2 regions of the Bacillus sp. SH7-1 genome follow, and region 1 is predicted to be linked to the other one. Evidence: riboswitches for the same ligand, from Rfam matches in the RefSeq annotation. Region 1 holds a riboswitch; the other holds the start of a gene.
The links. Region 1 has a riboswitch for cyclic di-AMP ahead of DN390_RS06185 (hypothetical protein). Riboswitches for the same ligand answer to the same signal wherever they lie in the genome.
Positions count from the first base shown of each region.

Region 2: it holds a riboswitch for cyclic di-AMP, as region 1 does, so the genes downstream of both, DN390_RS20490 (APC family permease) here and DN390_RS06185 (hypothetical protein) in region 1, are expected to answer to the same signal.

Region 1 covers NZ_QNUD01000006.1:108,272-118,324, forward strand. The annotation lists gene DN390_RS06145 (MFS transporter) at 1-1,007, shown strand, start outside; gene kdpDN (KdpD-like non-kinase potassium sensor) at 1,030-2,184, opposite strand; gene kdpC (K(+)-transporting ATPase subunit C) at 2,241-2,822, opposite strand; gene kdpB (potassium-transporting ATPase subunit KdpB) at 2,839-4,929, opposite strand; gene kdpA (potassium-transporting ATPase subunit KdpA) at 4,943-6,610, opposite strand; gene kdpF (K(+)-transporting ATPase subunit F) at 6,630-6,710, opposite strand; gene DN390_RS06175 (SipW-dependent-type signal peptide-containing protein) at 6,707-6,811, opposite strand; cyclic di-AMP (ydaO/yuaA leader) riboswitch at 6,908-7,053, opposite strand; gene DN390_RS06180 (hypothetical protein) at 7,315-7,545, opposite strand; gene DN390_RS06185 (hypothetical protein) at 7,562-7,948, opposite strand; cyclic di-AMP (ydaO/yuaA leader) riboswitch at 8,042-8,189, opposite strand; gene thiD (bifunctional hydroxymethylpyrimidine kinase/phosphomethylpyrimidine kinase) at 8,276-9,097, opposite strand; gene thiF (thiazole biosynthesis adenylyltransferase ThiF) at 9,104-10,053, opposite strand, start outside.
Region 2 covers NZ_QNUD01000026.1:68,804-78,856, forward strand. The annotation lists gene DN390_RS20490 (APC family permease) at 3-1,829, opposite strand; cyclic di-AMP (ydaO/yuaA leader) riboswitch at 1,974-2,120, opposite strand; gene DN390_RS31245 (hypothetical protein) at 2,261-2,389, shown strand; gene panE (2-dehydropantoate 2-reductase) at 2,445-3,389, opposite strand; gene DN390_RS20500 (hypothetical protein) at 3,565-5,040, shown strand; gene trhO (oxygen-dependent tRNA uridine(34) hydroxylase TrhO) at 5,298-6,257, opposite strand; gene DN390_RS20510 (Nramp family divalent metal transporter) at 6,733-8,028, shown strand; gene DN390_RS20515 (M23 family metallopeptidase) at 8,084-8,944, opposite strand; gene DN390_RS20520 (sensor histidine kinase) at 9,027-10,053, opposite strand, start outside.

The DNA of each region.
Region 1 (10,053 bases):
TGCAGCTCGTATATGGGCCTTTAATTGATACAAAAGGAAGAAAGTCTGTCCTTATTCCTAGTTTAATCATTAGTACAATTGGTTCAATTGGATGTGCTTTTTCAGCGAACATTTATTTATTTCTATTCTTTAGAACTGTTCAAGCTATAGGAATAGCGGCTATACCTGTAGTCGCAGCAACGATTATCGGCGATTTATTTGAAGGAAAAGAACGCGGAGAAGCAATGAGCCTTTATCAAATGTTACTTGCTCTCGCACCTGCGATTGGTCCCCTCATTGGTGGTTATCTCGGCAGTATAAATGGTCACTTATCCGTATTTCTGTTTTTATCTACGCTTGGCATTCTCTTATTAATTATAAATATCTCACTACTTCCAGAAACAAAACCAACTGTAATTAAGCAACCGCAAGCAAAAAAGAATTACTGGCGTATCTTAAAAAATACTACTGGATTTTCTATTACTCTTATTGGCTTTATTCAATTTTGTATTTACTTTTGCTTTCTCGTTTTTTTACCGAGTATTTTAACAAATTCATTTCATTTAACTGCAAGTGAAATTGGCCTTATGTTTGTACCGATGTCCCTTTCTATTATGTTAGGAAGTTATTGCTACAAGTTTTTGCAAAAGCGCCTCACAACAAAGCAAACTTTATTCATTACTAGTTTCTTCAATATTATATGTGTCACTTTATTCTCTTTCACATATAGCATCAACATTCCATTCATCATTATCGTTACCTCTTTATACGGTTTTAGTATGGGACTGTCTATGCCAACTCACACTACTTTATTAACGGAAGAATTCATACAAGAACGTGCAACTGCTATCGGTATGTACAACTTCATCCGCTATCTCGGTATGAGCACAGGACCACTTGTAGGTGGATTTCTTTTATTTAATCAAAACTACTTTTGGATTTTCTTCCTAGGTGCAATTATGTTTCTAATCATAATCTTATATGCGATGAAAATGCTACGCTTCCCCGCCACACAAAAAGTAAAATAGAGACCTACAGATGGTCTCTATTTTACGCTCGTTGATCCGCAACAATATGAATATCAATATGCTTCGTTTGTCTCATAATCTCATTTACAATCGAGCCTTTTCTTATTTCTTCCCACCTTGTTCTTGCCGATTGCCCCAATAAAATTTGCGTTACTTGTAATCTTTTCGCAACTTCAATAATAACATCTGCTGGCTTTCTCCCTTTCGCCTCTTCTAACACAAAACTTGCATCAAATTGATTCGTGAGCGACTTCCACTCTTCAATTGTTTGTTTTTTACCTGCTGAAAGAGAGTCTATATTTTCTCTTTCAACATTTAATACATACAATTCAGCGTTTAACCGATCAGCCATGCGCCATCCTCGTCTTATTAATTTCTCCGCTGTTGAGCTGTATTGTACACAAACAAGAATTTTTTCTTTTACGCCAATCGGTTCTATTACTGTTTGGCTAATTTTCTCGTCCATATCATCGGCAACTTCACGAAGTGACAATTCTCTTAGTGCCCCTAAATTATTGAGCGTAAAGAAATTTTGTAAGCTTTGTTGAATTTTTTCTTCCTTATATATCTTTCCATCTATTAATCTCTTCCTTAATACTTCCGGTGTTGCATCAACGAGCTGAATTTCATTTGCTTTTTGCAAAATAAAATCCGGAATACGTTCTCGCACTTTAACATTCGTAATTTGAGCTACAATGTCATGAACACTTTCTAAATGTTGAATATTAAACGCTGATAATACGGATATACCTCCATCTAGCAATTCCTGTACATCCATATAACGTTTCTTATTTTTAGATCCAGGAATATTACTATGCGCGAGTTCATCCACAACAACGACTTGCGGTGCACGTTTTATAATTCCTTCCACATCAAGTTCATAAAATACTTTTCCTTTATACTCTATTTCTTTTAAAGGAACTTTTTCTAAATTAGTAATTGCGTCTTCCGTCTCTTTTCTCCCGTGCGTTTCAATTAAACCAATTACAATATCCATACCGTCCTTTTTCATCTCTCTAGCATCAAGTAGCATTTTATAACTTTTCCCTACTCCTGGAGCAGCCCCCACGTACAGCTTTAACTTCCCGCGATTTTGCTGACGAATATATTCTAAATACTCTTCTGGTGTTCGCCTTTGAAAAGTTGGTTTATAGTCATCTGCATACAAAACATTCACAACCTTTCTTTTGAAACAACGCTACCTCAATCCGTTAGATTGAGGTAGCACTGTTACTATTTCATTAGTTTCTGTAATTCTAAATTTAACTTTAAGACGTTCACGCGATCTTCTCCAAATAAACCAAGTGCCGCGCCTTCCGTTTGATCTTTAATCAATTGATTTAGCATTTCTTTCGGAATATTCGTTATTTTAGAGATGCGCTCTACCTGCACGGAAGCTGCCTTCGGACTAATGTCAGGATCAAGCCCTGAACCTGAATTCGTCACTAAATCGATTGGCACTTCTTTAACTGGTACGGCCCGGTTTTGTTTCTTCCACTCTTCAATACTTTTCTCTACTCGTTTCTCTAAATCTGGATTAGACGGTGCATAGTTATTTGAACCAGATGCTTCTGCTTTATATTCAATACTAGAAACGCGCCCATGAAAATAACGTGGATCTGTGAAATTTTGACCGATTAATTTAGAACCAATCACTTCATTTTTATCATTATATATTAGACTTCCATCCGCATTATCCTTCATTACTGCTTGTGCAATACCAGTAACAATAAGCGGATATACAAGTCCGCACAACACTAAAAATGTAAAAGTAATACGGATGATTGGTGATAGTATACTTTGTTTCTTCGCCATCTCTTTCCCCTCTTCCTTATATAAACAAGCCGACAATCATATCAATTACTTTAATTCCAATGAACGGTACAATCACTCCGCCAAGCCCATAAATAAGTAGGTTTCGGCCAAGTAGTGCATTCGAACTCATCGGTTTATATGCGATACCTTTCATCGCCAATGGAATGAGTAATGGAATAATAACTGCATTAAATATTAATGCTGATAAAATCGCTGACAGTGGTGATGTTAGTTTCATAATGTTTAATGCTTCCATTTGCGGAATCGCAAGTGTAAACATCGCTGGAATGATTGCAAAATATTTTGCAATATCGTTTGCAATACTAAACGTCGTTAAAGCACCGCGTGTCATTAACAATTGCTTACCGATTCCTACTACCTCAATAATCTTCGTTGGATTCGAATCTAAATCAATCATATTCGCTGCTTCTTTCGCAGCTGTTGTACCACTATTCATCGCTAATCCAACGTCAGCCTGCGCTAATGCCGGCGCATCATTTGTACCATCACCTGTCATCGCTACGAGTTTTCCTTTATCTTGCTCTGCTTTAATAACCGCAATTTTATCTTCTGGTTTGCACTCAGCAACAAATTCATCTACTCCAGCTTCTTTTGCAATTGTTGCTGCTGTTAATGGGTTATCCCCTGTACACATAACCGTTTTAATCCCCATTTGGCGTAATTGTTCAAAACGTTCACGCATACCAGGTTTTACTGTATCCTTTAAATAAATTAAACCGTAAATACGATTATCCACTGCAACTACAAGTGGTGTTCCGCCCTCTTTTGAAATGAAATCTGCTTTTTGATTTACATCTTTCGGAATCGTTCCACCTTGTGACTGAACCCATTCAATTACGCTACCTACAGCACCTTTTCTCACTTTCGTTCCGTCCTGTAAATCAACACCACTCATTCTCGTTTCTGCTTTAAACGGAACAAACTCACCTTGTTCTGCAATTTCTCGATTATATGATATCGATTTCGTTTTTACATATTCAATAACCGATCGACCTTCTGGTGTTTCATCTAAAACTGAGCCAATTGCAGCCCACTTTCCAACTTGCTCAATCGTTTCATTTCCTACAGGTAATAATGTATGAGCCATTCGGTTCCCGAAAGTAATCGTACCCGTTTTATCTAAAATAATTGTATTAATATCGCCCGCAGCTTCTACTGCTTTACCCGACATTGCTAACACATTAAACTTTGTCACGCGGTCCATCCCGGCAATACCAATCGCTGATAATAATCCACCAATTGTCGTTGGAATTAAACAAACTAACAACGCTACAAGTACAGCTGTATCAATTTGAAATCCTAAATAATTTGTAAAAATCGGCAGCGTCACAACAACGATTAAGAAAATAAGCGTTAAACTCGTTAATACTGTATTTAAAGCAATCTCATTCGGCGTTTTTTGACGCGCAGCCCCTTCTACTAACGAAATCATTTTATCAATAAATGATTCACCAGGATTACTCGTAATGACAATCGTAATCTCGTCACTTACAACCATCGTTCCACCTGTCACGGAACAAAAATCACCGCCCGCTTCTTTTATTACAGGAGCTGATTCCCCTGTAATCGCAGATTCATCAACAGATGCTAATCCTTTTATGACTTCCCCATCACTTGGAATCATTTCTCCTTGTTTTACAATAACAACGTCACCTTTTCTAAGATCGGTTGCTGAAACTTGAGCGATGTCTCCATTTTCTTTTACAACATTTGCAAACACATCTTTCTTCGACTGTTTTAAAGAATCGGCTTGCGCTTTCCCCCGCCCTTCCGCTAACGCTTCTGCAAAGTTAGCAAATAAAACTGTAAATAATAGAATGAGAGAAACTGTTATATTAAACCATCCTGGTACACTACTGGAACTACTTGGAAGAAACGATAAAATGAACGTAATGATAAATCCAATTTCCACAACAAACATAATTGGATTCTTTATCATGACTTTCGGACTCAATTTCGCAAAGGATTGTTTCATCGCATGTGTCACGATATCACGATCCATCGTTTTCGCTTGTCTAACCTCATCTTCTACAGCATGTATTTGTGATTCATTTACTCTTTTTTCTTTTACTACTACCGGTCTCATCATTTACCCTCCATTACTTCAATGTAAGAAATTCTGCAATTGGACCAAGTACTAACATCGGGAAGAATGTTAATGCACCGACAATTACAATTGTTCCGATGAAAATGCCGCCAAATAAACTATTATCCGTACGGAACGTTCCGACTGTTTCTGGTACAACCGTCTTTTCTTTCAATGAAGCTGCCACAGCTAGCATTGTAATTAAACTGAAATAGCGACCTAAAAACATAACTAAACCAGTTGTAATATTCCAAAACGGTGTATTATCCGCTAATCCTTCAAATCCAGATCCGTTATTCGCAGCTGACGATGTATATTCATATACCACTTGCGTCAAACCGTGGAAACCGGAATGAGAAATAGCATCCGTTCCTAAACTTGTTGAAAGTGCTAATGCTGAAAATCCTAAAATAAGCAGTGGATGAAATAGTATCGTTACCGCAATTAATTTCATTTCCTTACCTTCAATTTTCTTACCTAAAAATTCTGGTGTCCGTCCAACCATCAATCCAGATATAAAGACTGCGATAATCGCATACATAATAATGTTCACAAAACCTGCTCCAACGCCGCCATATACTGTATTTAACATCATATTTACAAGTGGAACTAATCCACCAATTGGTGTTAACGTATCATGCATCGTATTAACAGCCCCTGTTTCAGCAGCTGTCGTTACAGTCGCATAAAGGGAAGAAAATACTGTTCCGAACCTTACTTCTTTTCCTTCTGTACTTCCTTGTATATGTTCAATACCCATTCCATTTAATGCCGGATTCCCGTTTAGTTCAGATGTCGTAATCGTTATAAACCCTAGTAAAAACACCATGAATAGTGAAACGAAAAGAATACGTCCTTGTTTTTTATTTCCTACCATTCGTCCGTACGTGAATGGTAGTGCTGTTGGCAATAACATCATAAGCATCATTTGCAAAATATTACTCATTTGCCCTGGATTTTCAAAAGGGTGCGTAGAGTTTGCTCCGAAAAATCCACCGCCGTTATTTCCAAGTTCCTTAATGGAAACAAATGATGCAACTGGCCCGCGTAATATATTTTGCTTTGCCCCATCGATTGTTTGTGCTGTAACTGCACCGTCTAACGTTTGTGGTACACCAAGTGCGACAAAGACTAGCGCCGCAATAAATGCGATAGGAAGAAATACTCTCGTTAACGCTCTTGTAAAATCAACGAAAAAGTTACCGAGTTCTTTTCCAGCGAGCCCTCTTATAAATGCCATAACGAGTGCTAATGTCGTTGCCGGTGCTGCAAACATTAAAAATGTAATCCCAATTAATTGTGATAAATACGATAAACCATTTTCACCGCTATAATGCTGTAAATTTGTATCAGCCATAAAACTAATTGCTGTATTAAAAGCGAGTGTGGGCTCCATTCCTTCAATGTGTGCTGGATTTAATGGCAATACTCCTTGTAGTCTGAAAATGAAATATACGACAACAATCATAAATCCATTTAATAAAACTAATGATAGTGCGTACTGTTTCCACGTTTGATTGTATTCTTTTACACCCGTAATTTTAAAAATAAGTTTTTCAAAAGGCCCGAATACTTGATCTAGCTTTTTGCTACCTTGAAAGGCTTTCTCTAAATAAATTCCCGTTGGCTTTGCCACAAGAATAAACAATAGCATTGTAATAACAACTGCGACCCAGATCATAATGAATGACTCCCCCTAATTAAAACTTTTCCGGATTTAATAATGCATACACTAAGTACACCGTAATTACTGCAACAATAACCGATAAGGCAATCGTCATGATTGCTTCCCTTCTTTCACAACTTTATCTGACCAACTTGCAAGACTTGCCATCGATGCGACTAACACAACAAAAATTCCGATCATTACAACATCTAACATAGCTATCCCTCTCCCTACTGTAAAAATTTACCATCAGATTATCAAAAAAAGAACACTAAGCTCTACTTAGTGTTCGAAATGAACAACACAAAGTAAACCTCCTCTCTAAACGCTTACGAGGTTAGCTGTCGGATTCGGGCCTAAAGAGTAGCCCTACTTTCAAAACTGAAAGATTCACCCCAAGTGACGATGCACAAAATTGGTTCCCCCGCTCCATTTCTGGAACTCAGCGATTTTAGGTTTTTTTGGAAATTTTATGAATGATTTATGAGAGTAAATATACTCCTCTATATTTAACTTGTAAAGAGGAAAATTACTGAAAATAAGAAAATATCCATCTATTTAAACGCTTACATTGAGTGTTATTAATATTCTTTCACCTGTTTTCTCGTCTTTTCTTTCTTTTTCACAGAAATAACCTTTTAAATACGAAATAAAAAGAGCGAATGACATGAAGTGCATAGCTTGTTGCACCTCGCATTCGCTCTTTTTTCATACACTATTTATTCTCCTCGTAAAAAAGCACGTAAATTTCTCCCGCGAATATAAACTTGTGACAATTCTGCATGTAACTGCTCATATTCGATAACATCTGTTTTTAAATATAAAGCGTCTTTTGACGGCAATATGATATAGGGCCTTGGAAAAATAGGATCGAGCACCACCAATTCTTGAACTCGATCTACTGATACCGCCCAACGATTTGCTATATCTCCTAGTAACAACACCTTCATCTTCTTTTCCTCCGCCCTATTCAAAAAATAAAAAAGAAATATTATCACAATTCGTAAACACGACAAATGTAGCTCCAATTGTTTCATAGAGCCTTGCTGGATATCGTTTATTCCTTGTAACAACAGTAATAGGTGCTTGAAAAGAAAAGCGGATGTGTTCTGTGAAGAAGCTAACGATTTGAAGCTCATCCCCTAGTAAAATCACCTTCTTAACACACTCACAAATACTAGTAAAATCCTGCTCCTTGCTACAACTATACGTCCAATCAAATCCACAATCCCTAACTTCAGCCGCTATCTCTTCATTTGCTGTAAAAATAATTAACTCATGTTGAAATGCTACTAAATCTCTTAAACTATTTACCTTGCTTTCTTCTCCAACACAAATAAGTGTTAGTTCCATGTACCTCATCCTCCTTAGCATAAAAGAACTCAAATATAGATTGATATTCCCCTATACTAATCAGATCGATGAAGTGATGTATCCATCATGGCACCGCCCTCTCTCAAGACGCTTACGAAGTTAGCTGTCGGATTCGGACTTTGAGAGTAGCCCTACTTTCAAAATTGAAAGATTCACCCCAAGTGACACTGCACAAATTGGTTCCTCCGCTCCATATAATTGGACTCAGCGTATTACAAAAAATATATTCTGGCTGATATATTACTCCTGTATTTGGAAAAAGTAAACAGAAAAAAAAGCCAGTTATAAAACTGACTTTTCTACTATTCATGCTTGTGCTTTATTCAATTTGTATGCAAAGTGATTCGTCGGTCCATGACCACTTCCAATATTCAACGGTTCTTCAATTGCTATACTAATAAATTGTTTTGCCTCTTGAACTGCCTCTTCCATCGAGTAGCCTTTCGCAAGTCCAGCTGTAACTGCTGACGCAAATGTACAACCGCTTCCGTGCGTTTGCTTTGAAGGAATTCGATCACTTCTAAATTCAATAAACTCTTCTCCATCAAAGAGTAAATCAATTACTTCATTCCCTTGATATTCTGCATGTCCGCCCTTCATAAGTACATATTTTGCACCTAATTCATGCAATACTTTCGCAGCTTCCTTACTATCTTCAACATTATGAATCTCCATCCCAGTTAACACTTCTGCCTCAGGAACATTCGGTGTTATTACAGTTGCTACTGGTAATAAATATTCTTTTAATGCTTGAACTGCTTCTTGTTGTAATAATGATGCACCGCCCTTAGCAATCATAACAGGGTCTAGCACAATATTATTCCAGCCAAATTTATTAATATGTTCTGCAACGTTTTGAATAATTTCACTGCTAAATAACATTCCCAGTTTCACAGCATCTGGTGTTAAATCCGTACCAATTGAATTCAACTGTTCCGTAATACCTTCTAATGGAACAGGATATACCCCTTGAACGCCAAGCGTGTTTTGAGCAGTAATTGCCGTAATAGCCGTCATCCCATACACACCAAGCTCTTGGAATGTTTTTAAATCCGCTTGAATGCCAGCACCGCCTCCGCTATCAGATCCTGCAATTGTTAAAGCTTTATTCACTTTCATCCCACTCATCCTTTTCTAACCAAAATAGCGATGATAAATCGTCTTTGCTTCGCTTATATCTTTCGTTCCATGTACAAGTACACGACCATCTTTAAAAGCAACTAATCTCTTTTCTTCAACAGAAAATGATAGTAAATATGGATTTACATTTAAATCCGTAACGCGATCTTCCAGCAGCCCCTTATATTGTTCAAAATCCATCTCCCCTTTATGAGGTGGTCTAATTTGAACTGTATTTCTCCCGCATAAAACCGCTGTTTTCGATGTGTTTTCTTTATTTAAATACGGATATAATGCATTCTTTCCGCACGAAGGACAATTGTGTTTACGAAGCTTTTGCACATTCATACATGAATATTCATTCTTCCATACATCAAACGACACAAGTCCATCCCGAAGTGATTCGTAATCTTCCACTAACAATTTAAGAGCTTCCGTAACTTGATGAGAAACGACGAGAGATACAGCAGGAGATATAATGCCCGCTGTATCACATGTCGCTCCGCCAAGCGGAATCGATTGTAATAAACAAGATAAACATGGCGTTTTACTAGGAAGAATTGTATAAGAAAGGCCGTAACTCCCTACACATGCTCCGTAAATCCATGGAATAGAATGTTTTTGCGCTATATCATTCACAATGAAACGCGTTTCGAAATTATCAGTTGCATCAATCATTACATCTACGTTTGTAACAAGCTCTTCTAATTCCTCAGCTGTTACATCTTGAACGAGAGCTTCTATTCTTACTTCACGATTAATCTCTTCTAGACGTTTTTTTGCCGCTACAGCCTTCGGAAGATTATTTTCTACATCACTCTCTGCATACAATTGCTGCCTTTGTAAATTACTCCAATCGACATAATCCCGGTCAACAATCGTTACTGTGCCAACACCAGCTCTTACAAACATCTCCGCATTTGCACTACCTAATGCACCTGCACCGATAATGAGCACATGCTTTT
Region 2 (10,053 bases), on a different contig from region 1:
TCTTACTTTTTCAAATGATATGGAACTGTCGTAATAACAACATTTCTTTTATAGAGTAAATAAGCACGAATGAGTAAACTAGATTGATTATGAAGAATGTTATGCCAACCTTTTTTCGGAATAAACTGTGGTATAACGACCGTAACTCGGTAATTTGATTCACTCGCTTTATACTGTACTGTATCAATAAACTTTGTTAGTGGCTGAATAATACTTCTATAATGAGAATGTAATGTAACAAGCCTTACTTCAGGTTGCCACTTCTTCCATTTCTCTTCAAATTTCTTTTCCTCTTCTCTGTCAAAAGCAACATATACCGCGATTACTTGATCTGCAGAAAGAGACTTCGCATAGTTCAATGAATTTTCTACTACATGTGTCATACCAGCTACAGGAACGACAATTACATTTCCTTCAATTGGAACAATCCGTTCACAAGTTTTTAAACTTAATTGGTCTCCTACCGCATCGTAATGCTTCTTAATTCGGTGGAACAAGAAGATAATGACCGGTAAGAAAATAAGGATTGACCAAACTTGTGCAAATTTAGTTAAAAAGAACATGCTCATTACGATAAAACTAATAACTGCACCAATTAAATTAACCGTTAATCTCAAAGCCCATCCTTCAGGTTTTTCACGAAGCCATTTTAATACCATTCCAGTTTGAGAAAGTGTAAATGGAATAAATACACCTACTGCATATAACGGAATTAAATGTTCTGTTTGCCCTTGGAAAGCTACAATTAAAATAATCGATGCGATTCCAAGTATAATAATACCGTTTGAGTAACCTAGGCGGTCTCCTCTAATCGTAAACATTCTCGGTATAAACTTATCTTTTGCAAGGTTAACTGCTAATAGCGGAAATGCAGAATATCCTGTGTTAGCAGCGAGGATTAATATTAAAGCTGTTGTACCTTGTATGAAATAGTACATGAAATTACGTCCAAATGTTTGTTCAGCAATTTGAGAAACAACTGTTACTTCTTTACTTGGAGTAATTCCGTAATAATAAGCTAAGAAAACAATCCCTGAAAATAACACTGCAAGTAATGCTCCCATTGCAAGCAATGTTTTCGCTGCATTGTTAGGTGCAGGATCCTTAAAGTTTGGAATTGCGTTAGAGATTGCCTCTACACCTGTTAAAGCCGAACTACCCGATGCAAATGCTCGTAACAGTAAAAACAAACTAATTCCTGCAACCGGCGTTCCAATTGGCGTGTGTAAAGTCGGTGAAACGTGTCCCGTTAAAATATTATATATCCCTACACCAATTAATATAAATAGTGCTAAAACGAATAAATAAACAGGATATGCTAAAACGGAAGCTGATTCCGTTACCCCTCTTAAATTTAAAATAGTAATAAATATAACAAATATAATCGCAATGATTACATTATGTGCATGTAAACTAGGAAAAGCAGATGTTAGCGCATCTGTACCTGCAGACACACTTACCGCAACTGTTAAAATATAATCGACCAATAAAGATCCTCCAGCAATTAAGCCTGGATTCATTCCTAAATTTTCTTTTGATACAACATATGCGCCCCCGCCATGCGGATAAGCAAAAATAATTTGGCGATAAGATAAAATAAGGGCTGTCAATAATACTAATACCCCAACAGCTATCGGAATAGAATACCAATAAGCGATTGCTCCAAGACCTGCTAAAGCAATTAATATTTGCTCTGGACCGTAAGCAACCGATGATAAAGCGTCAGAAGACAAAATTGCTAACGCCTTCGTTTTATTGAGCTTTTGTTCTCCAAGCTCAGTTGATTTTAACGGTCTTCCAATTAAAAATCTTTTAATAGATGAAACCACTGCTGTCCACTCTCCAATAATTTTGTACGAACTTTTCTGCTAGTTACAGCGGATAAACTATTTCTTCAGAAAACAAAAAATGTCTACAAGCCATAACGAAATAGACTTGTAGACATTATATTTTTTGTCGCACAAGCTCCACCTTCCTTCTCAATATAACGCTTACGAGGTTAGCTGTCGGATTCGGGCCTATGAGTAGCCCTACCTTTTTCAAGGATTCACCCCATTGGATTAAGTATTAATCCATAAGAACGGGTCCCCCGCACCATGCGGTTTCAGCGATTTAGAAAATTGAAACTGTGGATTATAATACTCCTTTATTTTCAAAATGTAAACAAAAATTTTGAAAAAGAAAAAATTTAAAATGATTGCGCATAATCCGCCAGTAAATATACATAATGAATACTAAAAAATCGATAAAGGAGACCCATATGTCTAAAGAAAAGAAGCCTATTTTTTCCGATTCCTATTTAGATGCGTTAGCAAATGAGATTAATCAATTATACGGTAAACGTGAACAGGAAATAAATTTGACAGATAGAACGAAAAGAAATAAATAATTTGTCATAAAAAAAGAAAGCAATACACTTATATATTGCTTTCTTTTTTATTTTTTCATACATCCAATTCTATTGCTAATCTGTTTAAGGTCATTTCTTCATACACTTTCAAATTTTGATATACTGCTCCTAATAATGGTGCTTCTATAGAAAATTGTTCTGCTACATCTAGTAAATATCCTTGTAAGTGCTGCCCTTCAATAGACGAACCTTTTTCCATATCCCGCTGCATCGATGACTTCATATCATATGATATTTTATCAATTGTTTTCATATGTTCCTTGGCAATCTCAGCCTTAACTGGTGCCCCAATACATCTCATAATTTGCATGCATTCTTCAAATAAGCTTCGTATAAAATCACGTCCACCTTCGCTTTCACGGATTGGTCCTATTGGTGCACGCATTAATGTTGTCACACCTGACATTACAGTAATAAATAAATATTTATGCCACATATCTTGCGTAATACTTTCACTTAAAACAAAACTAGATTTCGTATCTGCAAATGCTTTAGAAATATGCTTTATTCTCTCTGAATCTTGAGACTTAATTTCTCCATACACAAGTCTGTTGGCAGCGCTAGTTTGTACAATTTCTCCTTGATCGTTTAACGTCGTCTCGATAAAGCATAAACCGCCAATTACTTTTTCCTCGCCGAATTCTTTTTGTAATTGTGATAAATGAGCGATACCATTTAACAATGGAATGATTACAGTATTTTCACCTACAAACGGCTTCAAATCTTGAATTGCCTCGTTTAAGTGGTACGCTTTTGTTGAAAATAAAATGACATCAAATGGAGAAGTTCTATCTTCTTTCGTTATTAATTTCGGTTGGAAGGAAAAATCCCCGTTAACACTGCGAATTACAAGCCCTCTTTCCTCCAATTGTTTTTTCCTTTTACTACGAACAAGAAACGTAACATCTTCTCCCTTTTCAACTAATCGGCCACCAAAAAAACCTCCGACTCCACCAGCTCCTAATACTAAAATCCGCATACTACATCCCCCTTTTCAAAATAAAAATTTATAACTTTTCGTATACATAACATTATACATGTCCCCTGCTAAATAAGCTGAATTTTCATTCTTACTCAAGTATAAAACAGTGGTTATTTTCAAATAAATTTGGGCATGTTGTTTTTATAGCATATACGGAAAGGAAACAATGTAAATGGAGGCAATACAAACAATCGAAGAAAAAGATGTAACAACAGCTATATTTCAATTTATATTCCCGTTTTCTTTTAAAACTGGGTACGAACAAAATATGTTCCCTTTCTTACAAAAAAATGATTTTCGCCCTTTTCGACTCGACCATCTTGAAAATGAAAATACATACTACGGAAAGTTTCAAGTTTCACATCAAAATATGGAAGCATACTATCTTTCATTTACAAATAAAATTCTATTTCCTCATTCAGAGCATCAAAAAGGATTGCAACGTTATTCAAAGGACCTTAACTTAACTGGACATTTAACAACAAACCTTATTTCAATTCCATTCAAGATACACTCTATTGATGTAACACTTTGCCCTTATGAGCTTGGCTTCTTAACAATTCGAACAGAAGTAAATACTGCTCCAAACATGACTTTATCTGAAGCAATCGAATTCGCCGCTCGCTTCCGTGTACTTGAAACTAAAAATGATACAACTGAGACTATTTGTATTGAATGTAACGGAAAAAAGTATTCCCAAGTGGAAAGATTCATTTTTGGTTATTTATTTCATGGCGTAACAGATTTCTTTGAGAAGAAGAGATTAAGAAGCTCTTACTTTCAAACCTTTCCTTTCTTTGAAGACCAAAGAATGTACGTTCAAACTTTATTATCTATAAAAGTAGATATAGAACTAAATGAAGTGGATGTGTATCGCACTTCCAGTCTTTCCGGATTAACAAGTGATGGCAAGGCTTATGTAAGTGCAAATAACCTTCCTTATATTCATAATTATTTAAAGCTGCACGCTTACCAGAGATGGGCACCCAATCGCTATTTCATAATGGAAGAACATATTTTTACATGTATTACAAACGAAGCTGACGATGCAATAGCTAAACTTGCGAGTCAAATGTACGGAGAATTTTATTACGCTTTATTATTAAATCTATTCCATAAAATTGTTTTATTAAAAATGGCAAACGCCTATGCTGAGCTAAATATTGAACAAGATACTAATGAAATAGAGAAATTAATTTATTCAATCAATTCGTTCACTGCTAATTATTTTTCTTTAGAATTAGTATCCCAATCACAAAGTGAAGATATTTTCTTCCGCTTAAGAAAACTTTTTAATATTGAGGTTCTATACTCGAACGCGAAACAAAATCTTGATAGTTTGTTTAAATATCAAGAAAATGTTGCCTCTAAAAAAGATAGCCTTTTATTATTAATTTTAACGCTCTATTCTGTAGTGGGCCAAATGTTAGGATTTACTATGATTGACCTTTTAAGAAACACCGACTCAAACAAAATATCGTCGCCACTTGAATTTTTCGCACTTTTAATAGCAATTAGCGGCATCGTCATTTCACTTATTTTAGGTGCGCAAGGGTTATATCAATGGGGTGTACAGCATAGAAGAAGAAAAGCATGGGTAAAACAAACAGTGTTGTCTGCTGTGAGAGAGAAAGATGATACGAAGTAAAGAAGGTTGTTTTTACATTGAAATACGTGGTGCGCTACAGTAAATGAAATTTTTATCAGCGATTTTTCGGATATATCGGCGCATCTCGAAATATATCGGCGATTTTTTAAATATATCAGCGCAACTCAAAATATATCGGCGATTTTCCAGATATATCGACTTGCCGACAGAAACCGACCAAAAGCTGAACCGGACAATATAAAAAGAGTACTCCAACATAAAGTTTGGAGTACCCTTTTTTATTACACGAATTCCACTTACTTCCCTGCTTCGATCTTCTCTAACGCAGCAGCTACTTGTTCTTCAGTTAATTCATGTTGTATTACGTAGCGGTTACGTGGGCTTACACGGCATTCATGAGAACATGCACGTAAATACTTCGCTTCGTTTTCTTCAGAACATAAAATTTTCTTGTTACATTCTGGATTTGAACAGTTTACATAGCGCTCACAAGGTTCACCTGTAAAGTGGTCTTTACCAACAATAACATGTTCTTTTTGGTTTACTGGTACAGCGATACGCTCATCGAACACGTAACATTGTCCATCCCAAAGCTCACCTTGTACTTCTGGGTCTTTTCCGTATGTTACAATTCCGCCATGAAGCTGACTTACATCTTCATATCCTTCTCGAACTAACCAACCAGAAAACTTCTCACAACGAATTCCACCTGTACAGTACGTTAAAATCTTTTTACCTTCAAGTGTTTCTTTATTTTCTCTAATCCAGTCTGGTAATTCACGGAATGATTCAATATCCGGTTTAATCGCACCTTTAAAGTGTCCTAAATCAAACTCATAATCATTTCGTGCATCAATGATAACTGTATCTTCTTGTTTCATTGCTTCATAAAAATCTTTTGGCTCTAAATACTTCCCAGTTATTTCGTGTGGATTAATGTCATCTTCTAGACGAAGTGTAACTAACTCTGGACGAGGACGTACGTGCATTTTCTTGAATGCGTGCCCTTCTTCTTCATCTATTTTAAATACGATACCGTCAAAACGTGGATCGTTGTTCATTGCTTCCATGTATTTCTCTGTTTGTTCTACAGTACCAGAACAAGTTCCGTTAATACCTTCTTTAGCTACAAGGATTCTTCCTTTTAACTCAAGTGAATTACAAAATTCTAAATGCTCTGCCGCAAATTCTTCTGGGTTTTCAATTGTTGTGTACATGTAATATAGTAATACTCTATATGGTTTTGTAGTTGCCAATGTATTTCTACCACCTATCTAAATTTTAAAATCATGTATAAGTTAACGTTCATATCAAAACATATATAATAAGAAAATGAATCCATTTTCTTCTCTTTATACTATTTTCTATAAGTTAACAAAAATAAAAAACAAGATTACACACCAAAATACTGTGGTTATGTTGTAATCCCAATATATTATATATCATACAAATGCAATTCCATCAATTAATATGCTGTATTATCGACTTTATGTTCACATAAATTTCAAAATTAGTCCTTTAATTCATTATGTTTCCCCACGTCATCATGCCATAAACTCCCAATTTTTTATAACATCACACCATTCATTGTATAAAGACATATAATTTGCACTAAGGAAACATTTATGTTCAAATAAAAATATCACCTAGTACATTTAAATGTATTGAAATAAACAATAAGAATACTTACAATAATTTCATCAAGTTAACATTTTAAAGGGGAAAACTACTATGAATAAAGATATATCAAAAGATGAACAAGTCCCTTCTCAAAGTACAACTGTTCAATCCGCACATTTAGCATTAAGCGGACAAACGAAAGGCTTAAAAAGACTATTACCATTCTTAGGTCCTGCTTTTATCGCTTCCGTCGCTTATATTGATCCTGGCAATTTCGCGACAAATATTGCCGCTGGATCACAATATGGATATTTATTACTCTGGGTAATTCTTGCTTCTAATTTAATGGCTGTATTAATCCAAACTTTATCCGCTAAATTAGGAATTGCTACAGGTAGAAACCTTCCTGAAATCGCTCGAGAAAACTTCCCAAAACCTGTTTCCATCGGTTTATGGATTCAAGGGGAGCTCGTTATTATGGCGACAGATTTAGCTGAATTTATTGGAGCGGCACTCGGATTGTACTTATTATTCGGGATTCCAATGTTACCAGCCGCTTTAATAACAGCTGCCGGATCATTTATTATTCTTGAATTTCAACGCAGAGGTTTCCGTCCATTAGAAGCTATTATAACAGGGATGATTTTTATCGTTGTTATCGCTTTTGGTGTACAAGTTTTCTACGCAAAACCGGAATTAAGCCCTTTACTTTCAGGGCTATTTATTCCAAAATTCCAAGGCGTGGATAGTATCTTATTAGCAGCTGGTATTTTAGGCGCGACAGTTATGCCACATGCAATATATTTACATTCCGCTTTAACGCAGCGCCGAGTAGTCGGAACAAATGATGAACAAAAGAAAAAGATTTTCCGCTTTGAGTTTATTGATATCATTATCGCAATGGTTATCGCTGGAGCAATTAATGCAAGCATGTTAATTGTTGCTGCTGCACTATTCTTTAAAAACGGCTTGCATGTTGAAGATCTTGATGTTGCTTTTAATCAATTTAGCAACTTAGTCGGTCCTGCATCCGCTGCTTTATTTGGAATCGGACTTTTATCAGCAGGTTTATCTAGCTCCTCAGTCGGTACAATGTCTGGTGACATTATCATGCAAGGATTCATTCGAATGCATATTCCGTTATACTTACGCCGATTTATTACAATGATTCCACCATTAGTTATTATCGCTTTAGGTGTAAATCCAACTTACGCTCTAGTCATGAGCCAAGTCGTCTTATCATTCGGTATTGCTTTTGCATTAGTACCACTTATTATGTTTACAAGTAGTAAAAAAATTATGGGTGTACTCGTTAATCACCGCATAACTACCTTTATCGCTTGGATCATTGCTGTACTTGTTATCATTTTAAATATTTTCTTACTGTATCAAACATTTGTAGGGTAATGAGAAAAGGTATTCCAAAAACTGGAATACCTTTTCTTAATGAAGTAAATCTCTTCTAATTACCTCTTATATATGTGCCTCTTTCCGGCATTATCGCACCTTTTTCAGTTTGAAAGTACAGTGGCAGTCCTTCCGCTAAAAACATACTTACCTTTGATGGATCCTTCCTTTGATGATGAATATGTAAATGGGGCTCACTTGAACTTCCTGAGTTACCGACTTGAGCAAGAATCTCTCCTTCATTTACACGTTGTCCTTCCCTCACTTTAATTGACCCTTGCTTTAAATGGGCAAGAATCAAAAATGTGCCTGTTTCATCTAGTCGTAAATAAATATGATTTCCGGCCATTGACTGAAAACCCTCCGATCCCGGAACTAAATCTTTTTCATCATTATTAATTGATACAACTGTTCCAGAAACTGGTGCCAGTACATCTGTACCGTATATCCCATACTCCTCTAACTTACTACTTTTCACTTCAGCAGGCGGGATAAGAATATCATATGCCCATCGTTCATTCGGTTTTATAACATGATAGTTCGTTTCTAACCGATCACCACCCCAGCCTACTAGTGCTCGTTCATTCAAAGGAAAGCGAACGACTACTTTAGGAGTCATAGACTGTACATCTGCTGGGTAAGCAAGTCCGCCTATGTTAGCGAACCATCCTAAGGGCCAAGCCCCTATTATAGAGAAAAGAACTATGAAGAGTAGTGTTCTATCTATTCGCTTTCTGAAAATGCCTTTCCACACAAATAGTAATACTGACGCTATCAAAATAAAGATTGATACTAAGCTAAACGCTTGTATACTCCACCAAAAAACGACTGATATAACACCATCCATTAAATAAACTACACTCCAACTTGTAATTAAAAAAACTACTAAAATTACTAATACGTATTTCTTCCACATGTTGTATCCCTACTCTCCTATCTTTGTTCTACATGATACGATGTGAAAATTACGACATATAAAAGAAATACTTACGACTTTCTTACAATTCTTTATAATGTGGTAAAACGATGGTGAAAACAGTTTCTTTCTCGTTACTGCGCACAGTGATATCCCCTTTATGAAGCTCTGCTATACTTTTCGCAATTGCAAGCCCCATTCCTTTTCCACCCGTATAAGAGCTACGTGATTTTTCACCACGATAAAACTTCTCAAAAACGTAAGGAAGGTTCTTATTCGGAATACATTGTCCCAAATTTTTAATTTCTATTTCAACACTCATATCTCTTTTAGAAACTTGAATAAAAATCTCCTTTCCATCTTTCCCGTACATAATACTATTACTAATTACATTTTCGAATAACCTCACCATAAGCGCTACATCCATTTCCACATGTAACTCCTTATCACCTTTAATACAAAAGCTCATATCGGCATCATCTAGTTGTGGTACAAAATCAATCATGATTTGTTCAATGAACGCTTTCATATGTACTACACTCTTATGTAATTCGATCTCTCTATAATTTATTTGACAGTATTCTAATAAATCATCTACTTGATTTTTTAATTCATAACTTTTTCGCTTTAATATACTTACATATTGCTCGCATTCTTCTATATTTGAATGAAGTCTATTGCCTAATAGATCCGCGTAACCGATTAGAGATGTTACAGGCGTTCGTAAATCATGTGAAATATTACTAATCATTTCATTTTTCATTTCCTGTGATTTTTTTTCATTCTCGATAGCCTCTTTTAAACTTTTCGCCATTCTATTAACATTCGTCGCTAATTCACCAATCTCGTCATTTTTTGAAATAGGTATATGGATTTCCAAATTGCCATTACTTATTTCCTTCACGTTCTTATTAATTTCAGATAATCTATTCATCATTGTTTTTGTCATAAATGCAAAGTATGTCGTAGTAAAAATCAAAAAAACTATAAAATATAAAAATGAATATTTTTCTTCTAATGAATTAGCACGACTATATATATTTCCAATTAACATTTGAAACGCTATTATACTTACAATTGCTAACAAGATGCTACATATAAATGCGATA